DNA from 4 places in the Arthrobacter sp. 24S4-2 genome. Region 2 is predicted to be linked to each of the others. Evidence: predicted binding sites of a transcription regulator. Region 2 holds the regulator's gene; each other region holds the start of a gene.
What was found. Region 2 encodes HrcA, which represses chaperone genes, less so after heat shock. Its sites were predicted from a motif close to TTNGCACTCGNNNNNNNCGAGTGCNAA; they were not measured.
Positions count from the first base shown of each region.

Region 1 (4,208 bases), 2.2 Mb from region 2:
TACCAGGCCCAGCCTGCCGGACCGGGATTTCCTAATGCCGAACCATCGGCTGCTGCAGTAATCGTCACCGAACCATCCTGCCAGACCACTCCGACATTGTGTTTTTCTCCGGTTGAGGACAGCGCTGAAAAGCGAAGCTAAGATGCCGGAATCGTTCGCGTCTGCCCTGCCAACGCAAAGTGCGGCCCCCTCGATTCGAGGGAGCCGCACTTTTTTGCGCTTAGGCGCGGTTGGACGGGCTAGAAACCGCCCATGCCGCCCATGCCGCCCATGTCGTCGCCGCCGCCCATGGCCGGGGAGTTCTTCTCCGGCTTGTCGGCCACTACAGCCTCGGTGGTGAGGAACAGACCCGCGATGGATGCTGCGTTCTGGAGTGCAGAGCGCGTTACCTTTACGGGGTCGTTGATGCCGGCAGCCAGCAGGTCGACGTACTGTCCGGTTGCGGCGTTCAGGCCGTGACCGGCAGGCAATCCGCGGACCTTGTCCACAACAACGCCCGGCTCGAGGCCGGCGTTGTAGGCAATCTGCTTCAGCGGGGCGTCGATGGCAACGCGGACGATGTTAGCACCCGTTGCTTCGTCGCCTTCGAGCTGCAGGTTGGCGAATGCCTTGGCACCGGCCTGGATCAGGGCAACGCCACCGCCGGCAACGATGCCTTCTTCAACAGCAGCCTTGGCGTTGCGGACAGCGTCCTCAATGCGGTGCTTGCGTTCCTTGAGCTCAACTTCGGTTGCGGCACCGGCTTTGATGACTGCAACGCCGCCGGCCAGCTTGGCCAGGCGTTCCTGCAGCTTCTCGCGGTCGTAGTCCGAATCGGAGTTCTCGATCTCGGCACGGATCTGGGACACGCGGCCGGCGATCTGGTCGGCGTCGCCTGCGCCCTCGACGATGGTGGTCTCGTCCTTGGTCACGGTGACCTTGCGGGCGCGGCCCAGGAGTTCCAGGCCTGCGTTCTCCAGCTTGAGGCCGACTTCCTCGGAGATGACCTGGCCACCGGTGAGGATGGCGATGTCTGCGAGCTGGGCCTTGCGGCGGTCGCCGAAGCCCGGAGCCTTGACGGCGACGGACTTGAAGGTGCCACGGATCTTGTTGACGATCAGGGTGGCCAGGGCTTCGCCTTCGATGTCTTCGGCGATGATCAGCAGCGGCTTGCTGGACTGCATGACCTTCTCAAGGACGGCAACCAGTTCCTTGACGTTCGAGATCTTGGAGTTAACGATCAGGATGTACGGGTCTTCGAGGACCGTTTCCTGGCGCTCTGCGTCGGTGACGAAGTAAGCGGAGATGTAACCCTTGTCGAAGCGCATGCCCTCGGTGAGCTCAAGCTCCAGGCCGAAGGTGTTGGACTCCTCGACGGTGATGACACCTTCCTTGCCGACCTTGTCCAGGGCTTCAGCAATGAGGGCACCGATTTCTTCGTCACCGGCGGAGATGGATGCCGTGGCGGCGATCTCTTCCTTGGTTTCGATTTCCTTGGCGGAGGCCAGGAGTTCCTGGGTGACGGCTTCGACAGCCTTCTCGATGCCGCGCTTCAGGGACAGCGGGTCAGCGCCGGCTGCGACGTTGCGCAGGCCTTCCTTGACCAGGGCCTGTGCCAGGACGGTTGCGGTGGTGGTGCCGTCGCCAGCGACGTCATCCGTCTTCTTGGCAACTTCCTTGACCAGCTCGGCGCCGATCTTCTCGTAGGGATCGTCCAGCTCGATCTCCTTGGCGATGGAAACACCATCGTTGGTGATCGTGGGCGCGCCCCACTTCTTTTCGAGGACGACGTTGCGTCCACGCGGGCCGAGGGTGACCTTGACGGCGTCGGCGAGGATATTCAGGCCCCGCTCAAGGCCGCGGCGTGCCTCTTCATCAAATGCAATGATCTTGGCCATAACGGCAGTAGTCCTTTCGGGACAGTCGTTAAGAATGAACCTTGCACTGCGGTGCCCGCGACGGACGATCCTTCACCGGCGGCCTCTGTACGCCGCACGGATGGGATCTCACCCCAGCCAGGTATTTCTTTCGCTCCTTGGCCTGCCCGCTCACTCCGCGACCGGCCGGAACCGGGCGTCGATTTAGCAGTCAGTCCGTGGGAGTGCTAAATCAATAATTAGCACTCCCCCGGGGAGAGTGCAAGCAGAAGCCGCGGACAATGGCCTCAGGGCGCCGGCAATACGCTAGGAGCGATCAGCTGCCGGTGCGGGCTGCCATTTCGCTTCCGCTCATCTTTGCCCTGTTGTCTGCCGCGTAGGTGAACACCATGTAGTTCGCGGACGTCACGTCCCCGTTGGCGTCGAAGCCGATCCGCCCGGACTCGCCGTCGTAGTCCGCTGGCTTTCCGGCCCTGATCGCGTCAGCGCATTCCTTGTAGCTCCGGCATACTTCCGCCGCGCCCGTTCCCTGCTGCCCGGAGACCGCCATCAGCTGCGCAGCGATGGAGGATCCGGCGTCGTCGGCCGCAGAGGCCGCGGCGATGGCCGCAAGGTTCACGGCATCGTAGGTCTCCGCCGCAAAAGTCATGTCCTTGAGGTCGGGGTCGACGGCCACCAGTTCACCTTGGAAATGTGCCGACGGGAAGACTCCGGGCAGGACACCTCGGGCGCCGTCCAGCGCCTTGGATCCAAGTGCTGAGCCGTATTGCTTGATGGCGCCGTCGCTGAGGACGAGCTTCCCGCCCGCCAGGCCGGCGTTGTTGAGTTCGGCCATGGCGCCCTGAGCGCCTTCGCGCGCAACGAGCACGACGGCGTCGGGTCCGGCCGCTCTGGCAGCCGCTGCGGCCTGTTGTGCCTGACCCGGAGTGAATGCAGCGTCTGACACGACGCCCAGGCCGGCGGCCTTGGCCGCACCGGCCACGGCAACGGAGACGTCCTTGCCGTAGCTGCCTTCTTCGTGCACAACAGCGATCGTCCGTGCTCCGCCGTCTTTGGCAAGTTTGACCAGAACTGACGCCTGGGCCACATCTGCCGCGGACGTCCGGAAGTAGTATCCGCCGCTTCGGTAATGGCTGAGGCCCTGCGCTGCGTTCGCCGGAGAAATAATGGCCACCTTGGCGTTGGCGAGCACGTCGATGGCCCCCGGGGCGCGGCTGGAATCCGTGGGGCCGATGACAACATCCGCCTTGGCTGCCACGAGTTCCTTGGCCTGCGCGGCCGTGTCGTCGCTGATTTTCTCGGGAAGAAGTTCGACAGGCCGCCCCTTGTGGCCCCCGGCGGCATTGATTTCCCGAACCGCCAGCTTGGCGGCGGCGAGCTGCGAAGCATTGAGGAACGCCTGCTGGCCGGTGTTGTCCAGGATCAGGCCGATGCGCAGCGTGCCGTCTCCGCTGGCGTCCACCGTGCCCAGGCGTGCGTTCCCCGCCTGGCCGGAGCATGCAGCCAACGACAGCGCCGCGGCTGCGGCAAGAATCACGGCGCCTGGGCGGTACAGCCCTGCCTGCCGGGGGCGCTCAGGCATCCGGCTGCGATGCGCTGCCGCGGAGTAGACCATCAGGCGGGCCGGACGTTCTCTGCCTGCGGACCCTTCTCGCCTTCGCCGATTTCGAGCTGCACGCGCTGCCCTTCATCCAGGGCCCTGTAGCCCTCACCCTCGATGGCGGACCAGTGGACGAAGACATCGTCACCGGAGGAGTCAACGGTGATGAAGCCATAGCCTTTTTCGGCGTTGAACCATTTGACGGTTCCCAATGCCATGTTGCCCACACTTTCCGGTTGCTTCTGTTCGGCACACGTCGCTGTGCGCCGTTTGGACCGTCCGTGAAATACGGGGCGGCGTCCGGAATCACTCTAGCCAGTGCTCTTTGCCGGGTGCAGGGCTCTAGCCTGCCTGCCCCCAATAGTTATTCAGGCGTAACCGAATTCCTACTGGAACCCGGGCCCGAGGACTACAACAACCGGCTGTTGGAACTCCGGTGAGTCCACCAGCGAGGTGATGTTGAGGAGGTCACCCAAGGCTTCGGCGTTGGCTTTCTGGGCAGCCCCGTTGTAGTAGATGACGGAGGACTGCTGCGGCATTCCGCCCCAGTTGCCAACCGGCCCCAGCTTCCAGCCGGCGGCAGTAACGCTGCTGCTCACCCGGCCGGCGAGGCCGGCCGTCGTGGTTCCGTTGTAGACGGCAACAGGCTGGGTTTTGTCGACAGACTGCGCTTCAATTTCCGGCAACGCGGACGGAGAGTCGCCAGCCGAGGGAGCCTCGCTGGCCGAGGGTTCCGTGCTTGGCTCTGCGCT
Region 1 is NZ_CP040018.1:920,557-924,764, reverse strand. Features, by position in the region: gene FCN77_RS04380 (ribonuclease HI family protein) at 1-68, opposite strand, end outside; gene groL (chaperonin GroEL) at 240-1,877, opposite strand; gene FCN77_RS04370 (ABC transporter substrate-binding protein) at 2,173-3,438, opposite strand; gene FCN77_RS04365 (cold-shock protein) at 3,471-3,674, opposite strand; gene FCN77_RS04360 (LytR C-terminal domain-containing protein) at 3,843-4,208, opposite strand, start outside.
Region 1: a site for HrcA is predicted at 2,061-2,087, ahead of groL (chaperonin GroEL). Genes of this name have one in related genera too.

Region 2 (4,208 bases):
CTGCCAGCCCAGGCCAATGTCCTCCTTCGTTTCGTGGGGCCAGCCGAAGGCCGTGAGGATCCCTGTCTTCCAGTCCACGCCGCGGGGAATCACCGGCCACGCCCCAATGCCCAGCACGCCCGGGCGGATCGCCTGCCACACATCAACATAGGGGTGGCCCACAATCAGGACGTTGCCCGCGGCGCCGGGCGAGGCCATAACAGCGTCGGCGATCCGGGATTCCTTCGAATTTTGCACCAGGTGGTCCACAAGGACGCCCAGCCGACGGCCGGGTCCCGGCCCGAATGCGGCAACGGCGGCCGTGAGGTCGTCAATGCCATGCAGGGGTTCGACGACGATGCCTTCCACCCGGAGGTCGTCGCCCCAGACCTTTTCCACGAGTTCGGCGTCGTGCTTGCCTTCCACCCAGATCCGGCTGGCCTTGGCCACTTGGGCGCGTTGCCCTGCAACGCGCACGGAACCCGAAGCAGTCCTGTTGGATCCTGCCGGCGCTGCCTGGGCGCGGGGGGCGGGCGGCATCAGCCGGATGGGCAGGCCCTCCAGCAGGAATCCGTAGCCGAGCTTGAAGGTGCGTGACTTCCCCCGCCGGTCCTCGAGCGCCACGATGTGCATGCCGCCGGACTTTTCCACCCTGGTGACCGCGCCGACCCACCCGGACTGCACGTCCTCCAGGACCATGCCGCGTTCCACCGGCACCTCGGGTAGCTCCGTTTTCCGGGGGGCCGAGATGTCCTGTGGGCCCCAGTTCTGGTACGACATCGGATAGACACAGCCTTGCGCTAGAAAAAATAAACAGGAGAAGCGAATCAGGGCGGCCGTGCCTTCGCGAATGTTCACGTCCAGTCCCGCGCCCGGAGTTTCGCCCGGAGCGGTACCAATGCTAACAACGCGGTGACTCATATTAGACTGGTTAGCACTTAGACATGACGAGTGCTAACGGGAACCGGCATTTGCCCTTGGTGCAATGCCCGGCCCCCGCCAGGGAAGAGCCGATCGGAGGTGGAGAATGAGCGAACCACGCAAGCTGGAAGTGTTGCGCGCCATTGTGGAGGACTACGTCCATTCCCGCGAACCTGTTGGCTCCAAGGCGCTGGTGGAACGGCATCACCTTGGCGTTTCCAGCGCCACGATCCGCAATGACATGGCCGCCCTGGAAGACGAGGGGCTGATCACCGCGCCTCATACCAGTGCCGGCCGGATCCCCACGGACAAGGGCTACCGGCTCTTCGTGGACCAGATTTCCGCCGTCAAGCCGCTGTCGCAGGCTGAGCGGCGCGCCATCCAGACCCTGTTGGAAGGGTCCGACGACCTTGACGATGTCCTGGAACGGACTGTGCGGCTGCTCTCGCAGCTGACCAACCAGGTGGCCGTGGTGCAGTATCCGCACCTGAGCCGGGCCTTGGTGCGGCACATCGAGTTCGTGCTGCTGGCGCCGCGCCAGGTCCTGATCGTGCTGATCGCGGACACCGGAAAGGTTGAGCAGCGCGTTATCGACGTTGGCCAGGACATCGGCGACGATGCCCTCTCGGACCTTCGCACGCGTTTCCTTAGGAGCCTGGCGGGCACCCCGCTCAGCGTTCTCCCGCAGGCGCTTCCCGCCGTCGTCGCCGGCTCCGAACCGGCGCGCCGCCATGCCGCGCAGGCGCTGGCGCGGGGCCTGGACTCGCTTGCCAGCAGCACGCGCGAGGAACGGATGGTCATGGCCGGAACGGCCAACCTCGCACGATCCAACGTTGATTTCCCGCTGAGCATCGGTCCGGTTCTCGAAGCACTCGAGGAACAGGTGGTCATGCTCCGGCTCCTCAGCGAGATGGCGCAGGATCCCCGCGGCGTGACCGTCAGCATCGGCCGCGAGAATCCGTACGACGGCCTCGCCGAGGCATCGGTGGTGGCCACAGGCTACGGTCCCGGTTCAAGCGCCAAGGTTGGCGTCCTCGGCCCCACCCGGATGGACTATCCCACCACGATGGCCGCGGTCCGTGCCGTGGCACGCTACCTTTCCAGGATCCTCGGACCGTGACCGGTCCGGTATCAGCCAACCAGGCCTCCGGGTCCCGGCCTCCGGGTCCCGGCTTCCGGGACATGGCAGAAGCATCACAGGCAGTACAACCAGGAAGAGATACGAACTTTGAGCAGCCACTACGACGTTCTTGGAGTCTCACCCGAAGCGACGGGCGAAGAGATCAAGAAGGCCTACCGAAAGCTTGCGCGCACTTTGCACCCGGACGTCAATCCCGGTGAGGACGCTTCGGACCGCTTCAAGGCTGTCACGCACGCCTACGAAGTGCTGTCCGATCCCCAAAAGCGCCGCGTGTACGACACCACAGGCAACGAAAACGGCACCGATAACGGTTTCGGCGGAGCGGGATACGCGGGCCAGGGCTTCGCATTCCAGGACATCTTCGACACCTTCTTCGGCGCCGGCGGTTCCTCCGGGCCCGCCTCACGGGTACGCCGCGGCCAGGACGCCCTCATCAGCGTCCGGATCGACCTTCGCGACGCAGTTTTCGGCGTCAACAAAAAGCTTGAAGTGGACACGGCCGTTACCTGCCCCACCTGCGAGGGATCCTGCTGCCGCGCCGGCACGCACCCCGAACGCTGCGACATCTGCGGCGGCAGCGGCCAGGTCCAGCGGGCGGTCCGCTCCATCCTCGGCCAGGTCATGACGGCAGCACCGTGCGGCTCCTGCGAGGGCTTTGGCACCGTCATCAAGGACCCCTGCAACGAGTGCAACGGGCAGGGCCGGATCCGCAGCCGACGGACGCTGACGGTCAAGGTTCCCGCCGGCGTCGCCACCGGAACCCGCATCCAGCTCGGCGGCCAGGGCGAAGCCGGACCGGCCGGTGGTCCCTCAGGTGACCTCTATGTCGAGATCCGGGTCAATAGTGACTCCACCTACCTGCGTGACGGCGACGATCTCCACGCGACCCTCAGCATCCCCATGACTGCCGCTGCCTTGGGCACGGAACTCAGCCTCGAGACGTTCGACGGCAAGCAGGAAATCGACGTCAAGGCCGGCACCCAGTCGGGTGAGGTCATCACCCTGCGCGGACTCGGCGTCACGCATCTCCGCGGCTACGGCCGTGGCGACCTGAAAGTCCACCTGCAGGTGGAGACCCCCGCCAAGCTGGATTCAGCACAGGAGGACCTGCTGCGGCAGCTCGCCAAACTCCGCGGTGAGCAGTACACCGAGGGGAAACTCGCCGCCAGCGGCGGTGTCTTCGCCAAGCTGCGGGACCGGCTCGGTAACCTGTAGCGGTGAGCAACCCCGTCTTTTTCGCAAGCCCCGGAGCACTGGACCAGCAGGGCCCCGGCACGCACTTCGTGCTGCATGGACCCGAGGCCAGGCACGCCGTCACCGTCAAGCGGCTCACGGTCGGGGAAGCCGTTGACATAGCGGACGGTGCAGGCAAACGGCTCACCGGTACCGTCGCGGCCGTTGGCCCGGGGGAGCTGACCGTGGAGTGCACGGCACTCGAGACGGAAGAACGCCCTGCACTGCGGCTGGTCCTGGTCCAGGCGCTGGCCAAAGGCGACCGCGATGAACTCGCTGCAGAAACCGCCACTGAGCTCGGGATCGATGCGATCATCCCGTGGCAGTCCGAACGCTCCATCGTCCGCTGGAAAGCCGAACGGGCGGCCAAGGCGCACGCCAAATGGCAGTCCGTGGTGACCGCAGCCGCCAAGCAGGCGCGCCGGGCCTGGATCCCGGAGGTCCGCGCCGCCGTAGACGGTGCCGGACTGCAGGCCGCCGTGTCCGCGGCGGACCTGGCGGTCATCCTCCATGAGGATGCGGTCCGGCCGCTCCGCAACGTGCTGGAGGCCTGGCGCGACGGCGACGGCGAAAATTCCGACGGCGGGGCTCCCGGCGGCGGGCGTCACGGCGACGGGGGGAACGACAGTTCCGAGCCGAGAGAAATCCTGCTCATCGTGGGCCCGGAAGGCGGCATCAGCCCGCGGGAGGTCACCAAGCTCTGCAGCGCCGGCGCGGTGACCGCACTGCTGGGCCACCACGTGCTGAGGTCATCCACGGCGGGACCCGCTGCCACGGTGCTCGCGAGCGACATCCTCGGCCGCTGGTAGCCCCCTCTCTTAGCTGTCAGCCCGTTCCTGCGCGGTCGTCCGTATTGTGTTACGGCATGTGAGGCGGCACCTGTGCAGTGAGCCGGTACACCGACACGTGGCTGCGAGATTCCGCAGTGAATTCG
Region 2 is NZ_CP040018.1:3,157,280-3,161,487, reverse strand. Features, by position in the region: gene FCN77_RS14615 (DUF3097 domain-containing protein) at 1-759, opposite strand, end outside; gene hrcA (heat-inducible transcriptional repressor HrcA) at 1,007-2,020, shown strand; gene dnaJ (molecular chaperone DnaJ) at 2,129-3,256, shown strand; gene FCN77_RS14600 (16S rRNA (uracil(1498)-N(3))-methyltransferase) at 3,259-4,083, shown strand; partial or broken gene FCN77_RS26965 (SAM-dependent methyltransferase) at 4,133-4,208, opposite strand, start outside.

Region 3 (4,208 bases), 820 kb from region 2:
CACTCCGGCGTCCCGCGCGGCGGCAAGTGAACAGGCGCTGGGGGCCGATCCGCTCGTGGCAGACCTGGGTGACCGGCTGCGCGCCCGGGGCGCCAGGGTCTGGCACCAATACGACGGCGTCCTGGACGTGGCAGCCGCCGCGGACCCGGTGAATTCCATTGGGCATGACGAGGCCGAGATCCCCAGACCCGTGGCCATTGAGTCCGACGGCACCGAGCAGTACCGGCGCATGAGTGTCCGTGAACGAAGCCGGCTGCGTCCGCAGCTGCTGGAGCGGCTGGGGTGGCGGTACATGCCGCTGTGGACCATCGAGGTGTTCACCGACCCGTCGGCCTGCGCTGACCGCATCGGCGGCTACCTGGGTTTGGAGAAGCCGGCCGTCACCGGACTCAAGACCACCTCACAGGGGTACTTCGAGGACGACGTCGATAACCTGACGCTGAACAGCGCGGAGTCCGACAATGCGGTGTCCGCAAACCGACAGTCCCGCACCGGCACCGATGAATCCGGCACCGATGCGTCGGGTACGGATGAGTCCGGCACCGAAGAGCCGGGCAGTTTCGGCGGCGTGGCTTCAAAGGACCCTGACTCGGTACCCTTGGAACAGGCCGGCACCGGCCGGAACGCGGCCCCGAGTGCGGAACCCGAGACGGAAAGCAGCATGGAACACAGCAGCAGCACCAGCATCAATAGCAGAGACGCGGGCAGCCATTCTGCCGGCACCGCGGAGGCCACGGCAGAACCGAACAGGACACAGCAGACCGTGGGCGCCGGCGTGCCCGCCGGCGTGCTGCCCAACAAGGCCTCTGAAGATGACCCGAAGCGCTGGGGAGACCATGCCTCGGACTATGACCATGATGCCTGGCTCCAGGAACAGAAGCCGCCGCACTGGGGCTGAGTGCCGCGACCTTTAGGCAGGACTCAGCCCGGAGCTCCCACCAGCACGAAGAAGAGCTTGCCCTGCGTCGAAGCGCCGGCCAGCTTGCGGGCCTGGTCGGGATCCGCGGCGACCACCATGAGTCCTTCGGTTTCGCCCGTGCCCAGCCATTCGCCGGTTTTTCCGCCCTGACCGGAGGTCCAGAGGACCGGGACGGAGGCCGCCAGGACCTCAGATGCTGCCGCTTGGCCGTAGTCGGTCCCGTTGGTCATGACGATGTTGACCAGTTGGCCCGGCGCCACGAGCTGGATGGAAGACGGATCGGCCATTCTCAACGGCACTGCTGCCGATCCGGGCGCTGTGCCCGCCAGCAACCCCGGCCCCAGCAGCTGCGCGTCGGACAGCAACTGGCCTTTGCGCAGCGGCGCCGCAAGTTGCTTGCCCTGGACTGCGGCGGGATCGGTGAAGGCTCCTGCAGGAACCAGGCCCGGCGGCACGTTGAGCTCCACCACGTCAGCGCCCGTCAGTGAAGCCCCTGCCGGGAGGTCCCTTGCGGACGCCACGGCGGTCACCGTGTGGGCTGGGGCCGGCGTCAGCTGCTGGACGGAGATGCCGGCTGCCGCGCACAGCAGCAGCGCGACCGCGAGGCGGCGGTTGCGGTTAAGCCACCCGGAGAGACGCCGAACCGCGGACGGTCCTGTGCGGCCCGGGCGCCCGGACCGGAACGGTTGCCGGCGCAAATGCGGGGCTGCAGTCCGGTCGGGGCCGGAGCGGCCCGGGGCCCTGGCGCTGCGGGCACGTGTGGTTGGAAGTCCGTTGCTGCGGAGGGTGGCTGGCATACCGGCCACGCTACGGAAGGTCCGCCGGCTGCGGACAGGCCACGGAAGACCTATGTGGAAAACGGCTTCGTGGGGAAACGTCCGCGGACGCCGTCGCCGGTGTTAGTTGGCGGCTGCGGCAGCTGCCGCGGGAGCAGCTGCGGGAGCCGCAGCCGGGGCGGGCGAGACGCTGCCGCCCTTGGTGTCGCGGGAGTCGGTCCGGTAGAAGCCGGAGCCCTTGAAGACGACGCCAACGCTGTTGAACTTCTTGCGAAGCGCACCCTCGCACTCGGGGCAGGAGGTCAGGGAGCTGTCGGTGAACGACTGCACAATCTCGAAGGCGTGGCTGCAGTCCTTGCAGGCATATGCGTACGTGGGCACTGGGGATCCTCCTTTGGGACAAACGAGCAGGTCCCGTGCTGCCCGGTTCGGAACACAGCCGATATGTCTATCGACGGATGTCCGGCCTTAGCAGTCGCAGGGCCTGAGTGCCAATTCTATCATCCGCCGCGGGGGTGCTTCACATCAGGCGCGTGATTCCCGACGGAGTGATCGCCACCGGAACCTGGCGGTCAAAGGGCTCCGCGGGGATACTGCCGGCCGGAAGGACTTCGCCGTCATAAACCACCGCAGCCGCGGGCAACTGAAGGCCGTCGCTTTCGAGGCCCCCCAGGAATTTGTCGTAGTAGCCACCACCCTGGCCGATGCGGTTTCCCGAGAGATCCACGGCGGTGGCGGGGACGAACAGCCCGGCCACGTCCTGCATGATCCCGGCGCCGTGCCGTTCGCCGACAGGCTCCTCGATCGGGGCATAGCTGCTGCGGACGAATTCGGTCGCCGGGGTCCAATAGACCCAGGTCAAGGTCAGGGACGGGCCGCAGACAGGCAGCAGCACCCGGTGCCCGGTGACGTGAAGCGCGGTAATCAGGGGGACCGTGGGGGGCTCGAATCCCACGCCCAGATACGCGGCAAACGTGCTGCGCCCTCCCGCGGCAATCATCGTGGCCCACTGGAGTCCGTGGCGGGCGATGCCTGCTCCGGCGGTTTCCAATCCCGCGGGAGAGACAGCGGCACGCTCGATTCTGTGGGCGGAGCGGATCTCTTGCTTCGATGGCATCAGAGCCTGTCCTTCCATGCCCGGCGGCCCCGGTGCGGGGCTGAACGGGCGGTTCGTGCAATTACCCAATGTTTGGCCCCTGACGTTAGATTAGTCCAGTGACTACCACCAATACTTCCGTCCGCAAGGCTGTCATCCCGGCTGCGGGTCTCGGCACGAGGTTCCTCCCGGCCACCAAGGCCATGCCCAAGGAAATGCTGCCGGTCGTGGACAAGCCCGCGATCCAGTATGTCGTCGAAGAGGCTGTCAACGTCGGCCTCACCGACATCCTGATGATCACCGGCCGGAACAAGCGCGCCCTCGAAGACCACTTCGACCGCGTACCCTCGCTGGAGGCCACCCTTGAAGCCAAGGGCGACACCACCAAGCTCGAAGCCATCCAGGCTGCAAGCAACCTCGGCGACATCCACTATGTCCGCCAGGGCGACCCCATGGGTCTTGGCCACGCCGTGCTGCGGGCAAAGCAGCACGTCGGCTATGAGCCGTTCGCCGTCCTGCTCGGCGACGACCTCATCGATGCCCGGGATGAATTGCTGAGCACCATGATCGAGGTCCAGGCCAAGACCGGCGGCTCCGTCGTCGCCCTGATCGAGGTGGAACCTTCCCAGATCAGCGCGTACGGCTGCGCCGACATCGACGAAACCGACATGAACGGCTACGTGCGGATCCGCAAGCTCGTGGAAAAGCCCGACGCAGATGAAGCGCCGTCAAACCTTGCCGTGATCGGCCGCTACGTCCTGCACCCCGCCGTCTTCGACGTTCTCGAAAACACGAAACCGGGCCGTGGTGGGGAAATCCAGCTCACGGATGCCCTCCAGGAACTTGCTGCCGGCACCGGGGAAGGTTACGGCGTCTACGGCGTCGTCTTCCGCGGCCGCCGCTATGACACCGGGGACAAGCTCAGCTACCTCAAGGCCTGCGTCCAGCTCGCCTGCGACAGCGATGACCTCGGCCCCGGCCTGCGCGAATGGCTGCCGGAGTTCACTGCCTCGCTGGCCAAGTAACGGCCCATGCGGGGCAGTATCTGGCCGGTGACACTGGAGTGCGGCGATATTGTGCTGCGTCCCATCCGGTACCGCGACCGCAAGGAATGGATGGCGGTCCGCTCCCGGAATTCCGACTGGCTGGCACCCTGGGAGGCTTCGAATCCCGCTCCCGGCGGAGCGTTGCCTGACTACCGGCAGATGGTCAGGTCCCTCAACGCCCAGGCCGCCCAGGCCACTGCATTGCCCTTTGTGATCACCGAACGGACACCAGGGCAGCGGGATCCTGTCATCGTCGGGCAACTGACGGTGTCGTCCATTATCTGGGGCTCGGCGATGATGGCCACCCTGGGCTACTGGGTGGACAAGTCCTGCGCCGGCCGGGGCATCGCGCCCACGGCCGTGGCCATGGC
Region 3 is NZ_CP040018.1:3,978,284-3,982,491, reverse strand. Features, by position in the region: gene FCN77_RS18470 (AAA family ATPase) at 1-898, shown strand, start outside; gene FCN77_RS18465 (Flp pilus assembly protein CpaB) at 922-1,716, opposite strand; gene FCN77_RS18460 (FmdB family zinc ribbon protein) at 1,819-2,076, opposite strand; gene FCN77_RS18455 (5-formyltetrahydrofolate cyclo-ligase) at 2,216-2,812, opposite strand; gene galU (UTP--glucose-1-phosphate uridylyltransferase GalU) at 2,911-3,816, shown strand; gene FCN77_RS18445 (GNAT family N-acetyltransferase) at 3,823-4,208, shown strand, end outside.
Region 3: a site for HrcA is predicted at 2,164-2,190, ahead of FCN77_RS18460 (FmdB family zinc ribbon protein). Genes of this name have one in related genera too.

Region 4 (4,208 bases), 850 kb from region 2:
CCCTTCGAACCCTTCCCGCCGTTCCTGCCCCCGGCGAGAAGCTGCTTGCGCAGTTCCTCCGGGGTCACCGAGGTGCCGCGCTTTTTGATGTCCAGCACGCCGACGTTGTGCTGTTTAACCCATGCCTTCAGCGCCTTGACGTTGAAGGGCATGACCTCCAGGACCTTGTAGGCCCTGGCAAAAGGAGTATCCACGAGCCCGGGCGCGCAGATGTAGGCGATGTGCTCGTCCAGGAGGTGGCCGCCGAGCCTGGCCGCGACATCCGCCACCAGCCCAGCCCGGATGACGGCGCCGTCCGGCTCGTACAGGTAGCCCGCCACCGGGCCCACCGGGGCGACGGGACCGCCGTCGAACTCTTCCGTGCTGGTGATCTCGGCGGCGCCCTGCGGGCCGAGCAGCAGGGCTGCCCGCCGGATGCCGGGCCGGCTGACCGCGTTGAACCACAGCGTGACCTCGGTGACGTCGCCGCCCACCGAAACCCACTGCGCCTCGCAGCCGGCGGGAACTGAATCGTGCGGGATGCCGGGGCCCATCTTCACACCCACCGCCCGTCCCGACGCTGCGAGGGATTCCACGAAGGACAGTGGCGGGGAGAACTCCTCCGGATCCCAGATTCTCCGGGTCCCGGATGTGGACGTGGTGCGGCGGGCCGGGTCCAGCCAGACGCCGTCCACCCCGTCGAGCGGAACGGAGGTGGCATCGGAGTGGACCACGCTGGCGTGCGGGAACGGAATGAGGTTCATGGTGGCGCAGGCGGCGGTGGTCTCGTCCATTTCCACGGCGGTGACCTTGATGTCCATGGAGGCCAGCGCCATCGAATCGGCGCCCAGCCCGCAGCCGAGGTCCGCCACATGGCCAATCCCGGCGGCCGCGAAGCGTTCGGCGTGCCGGGCCGCAACGTTGAGCCGCGTGGCCTGCTCCAGCCCGGCCTGGGTGAAAATCATCTGCCGGGCGAATTCGCCGAACTTCGCCTCGGCCTTGGTCCGCAGCCGGGACTGGGTGAGGACCGCGGACACCAGGGCGGGGGAGTGGCCGGCCTTCCGAAGCGAGTCATTGAGCCGGAACGCCTCGTCCTCGCGGTACGGCCCCAGCGATGCGAGCAGCTCCCAGCCTTCACTGGTCAGGAGTGGGGCGATCAGGTCCTGCGGTGCGTCAGCCATGTCATCAAGCCTAATCGAGAGGCCGGACAGCCACGGTGCCGATAGGGTTGGGGGCATGGAAGACAGCGCAGGGCCGCAGCCACCCGTCGATGATCAGGGCAATGACCACCACCAACGCACGGGCCTTGCAAGGTACGCCCGGCCTGCGCTGATCGCCGGTTCGGCAATCGCCGTGGTGTGCCTCGCGCTCCTGCTAATCATCTTCTTCCTGGACTCCTTCAACGCAACGGTGTATTCCGTGGGCGGCAAGAACATCCAGGACGCCACCGACGAGGCACGCGAAATCCGGGAGTCGTACACCGCAGTCCGCACCGGCGGCGTGGTGTTCCTGATTGCCTCGGTGGTCACGGCTGCCGCGGCCGCCGTCGTTCTCTACCGGAACCGCAACGTTACGAACGACGACGACACGGACGACGGCGACGACGTCGACTTCGAGGATCTGGCCGGACGCTAACCGGTCGCCCGGGAACAAATTCTGGCACTCGCCTTGACCGAGTGCTAACCACTTACATAGAGTCATCATTAGCACTCTCCCTAGGAGGGTGCTAACACATGGAGAACTGCCAGCCATGCTGCTGCCGGCACCGCGACGACGGTTTGCACGCTGAGGCGCAGCAGTTTTCCAGTCCATGAATTTGCTGACGAAGAAGGAGAGGTCCGAGTGTCGGTCTCTATTAAGCCTCTTGAGGATCGTATTGTTGTCCGCCCGCTCGAAGCCGAGCAGACCACGGCTTCCGGCCTGGTCATCCCGGACTCCGCGCAGGAAAAGCCGCAGGAAGGCGAAGTTGTCGCAGTAGGCCCCGGCCGCTTCGAGGACGGTAACCGCGTTCCGGTCGACGTCGCCGTTGGCGATGTTGTTATCTACTCCAAGTACGGCGGAACCGAAGTCAAGACCGGCGGCACCGAGTACCTCGTGCTGTCCGCCCGCGACGTTCTGGCGATCGTAGTTAAGTAACTCTTGGATCCCCGCGCTGCTGTTCCGTCTCAGACCGGAACAGCGCGCGGGGTTTCTGTCTTGAAAGGACAAAACCATGGCAAAGCAGCTTGCGTTTAACGACGCTGCCCGCCGGTCGCTCGAAGCCGGCATCGACAAGCTCGCCAACACGGTCAAGGTGACGCTTGGCCCGCGCGGCCGCAACGTCGTGCTGGACAAGAAGTGGGGCGCTCCCACGATCACCAACGACGGCGTCACCATCGCCCGTGAAATCGAATTGGACGACCCGTACGAAAACCTCGGCGCGCAGCTGGCCAAGGAAGTCGCCACGAAGACCAACGATGTTGCCGGTGACGGCACCACCACCGCCACCGTGCTCGCACAGGCACTGGTCAAGGAAGGCCTGCGCAACGTTGCTGCTGGCGCCGCTCCCGGCCAGATCAAGCGCGGCATCGAGGTTTCCGTCGAAGCCGTTGCAGCCCGCCTGCTGGAGAACGCCCGTCCCGTTGAAGGCACGCAGGTTGCGAACGTTGCAGCCATCTCGGCCCAGAGCGATGAGATCGGCGAGCTCCTGGCCGAGGCATTCGGCAAGGTCGGCAAGGATGGTGTGATCACCATCGAGGAGTCCTCCACCACGCAGACCGAGCTGGTCCTCACCGAGGGCATGCAGTTCGACAAGGGCTACCTGTCCCCGTACTTCGTCACCGACGCGGAACGCCAGGAAGCAGTCCTTGAAGACGCACTCATCCTGATCAACCAGGGCAAGATCTCCTCGATCCAGGACTTCCTGCCGCTGCTGGAGAAGGCGCTGCAGAGCTCCAAGCCGCTGTTCATCATTGCCGAGGACGTCGAGGGCGAGGCCCTGTCCACGCTGATCGTCAACCGCATCCGCGGCACCCTGAACGTTGTTGCGGTCAAGGCTCCCGGCTTCGGTGACCGCCGCAAGGCAATGCTGCAGGACATCGCCACCCTCACCGGTGCACAGGTTGTCTCCCCGGAACTGGGCCTCAGCCTGGATTCCGTTGGCCTGGAGGTGCTGGGTACCGCCCGCCGCATCACGGTCACCAAGGACAACACCACCATCGTTGACGGCGCCGGATCGGCCGAGGACGTTGCAGCACGGGTTGCCCAGCTGCGCGCCGAAGTTACCCGCACCGACTCCGACTGGGACAAGGAAAAGCTGCAGGAACGCCTGGCCAAGCTGGCCGGCGGCATCGGCGTGATCAAGGTCGGCGCAGCCACCGAGGTCGAGCTGAAGGAAAAGAAGCACCGCATCGAGGACGCAGTGTCCTCAACCCGCGCTGCCCTCGAAGAAGGCATCGTGGCCGGTGGCGGCTCCGCCCTCATCCACGCCCTGAAGGCACTGGACGAGGATCCCTCCGTCACGGCTCTCGAAGGTGACGCAGCTGCTGCTGTGGGCATCGTCCGCCGCGCACTGGTCCAGCCGCTGCGCTGGATTGCCCAGAACGCCGGCTTCGACGGCTACGTCGTCGCGGCCAAGGTTGCCGAGTCTGCCGTCAACCAGGGCTTCAACGCCAAAACCGGCGACTACGAGGACCTCATCGCCGCCGGTGTCATCGACCCCGTCAAGGTGACGCGCGCAGCCCTCCGCAACGCCGCTTCCATCGCAGCGCTGGTTCTCACCACCGAGACCCTCGTTGTTGAAAAGCCGGCCGACGAGGACGAGCACGCAGGCCACAAGCACTAGCTTGCAGCCAATGCAGTAAAGGCCGGCCCGGCCTCCGCCGGGCCGGCTTTTTCGTGCCCATTTGCCTTCCATTCCGGGCGCGCTGGCAGAGCTTGTGCCCCCGGCAGGCCCGGCGTACCGTGGCGCTTAAAGAAGGGACGCTGACCGTGCCGGCGAGGCCGGGCGGATCCGCGGGGAGGCACCATGGCATCGTCTGAAGCCGGTCTTGACCGGGGCCGTTCCGCCTTCGAGGAGCATCGCTGGACCGAGGCCTTCGAGCACTTCCTGGACGCCGACCGGAGGGGCGGACTCCCTCCGCCTGATCTCGAGCGGCTGGCCACCGCGGAAATCCTCACCGGAAAAACGGCCGCCGGGATTGACACCCTTACCCGCGCCCATGAGGAGTATCTCGTCATCGGCGATGTGG
Region 4 is NZ_CP040018.1:4,004,977-4,009,184, reverse strand. Features, by position in the region: gene FCN77_RS18560 (class I SAM-dependent methyltransferase) at 1-1,160, opposite strand, end outside; gene FCN77_RS18555 (hypothetical protein) at 1,216-1,614, shown strand; gene groES (co-chaperone GroES) at 1,822-2,115, shown strand; gene groL (chaperonin GroEL) at 2,192-3,802, shown strand; gene FCN77_RS18540 (response regulator transcription factor) at 3,986-4,208, shown strand, end outside.
Region 4: a site for HrcA is predicted at 1,636-1,662, ahead of groES (co-chaperone GroES). Genes of this name have one in related genera too.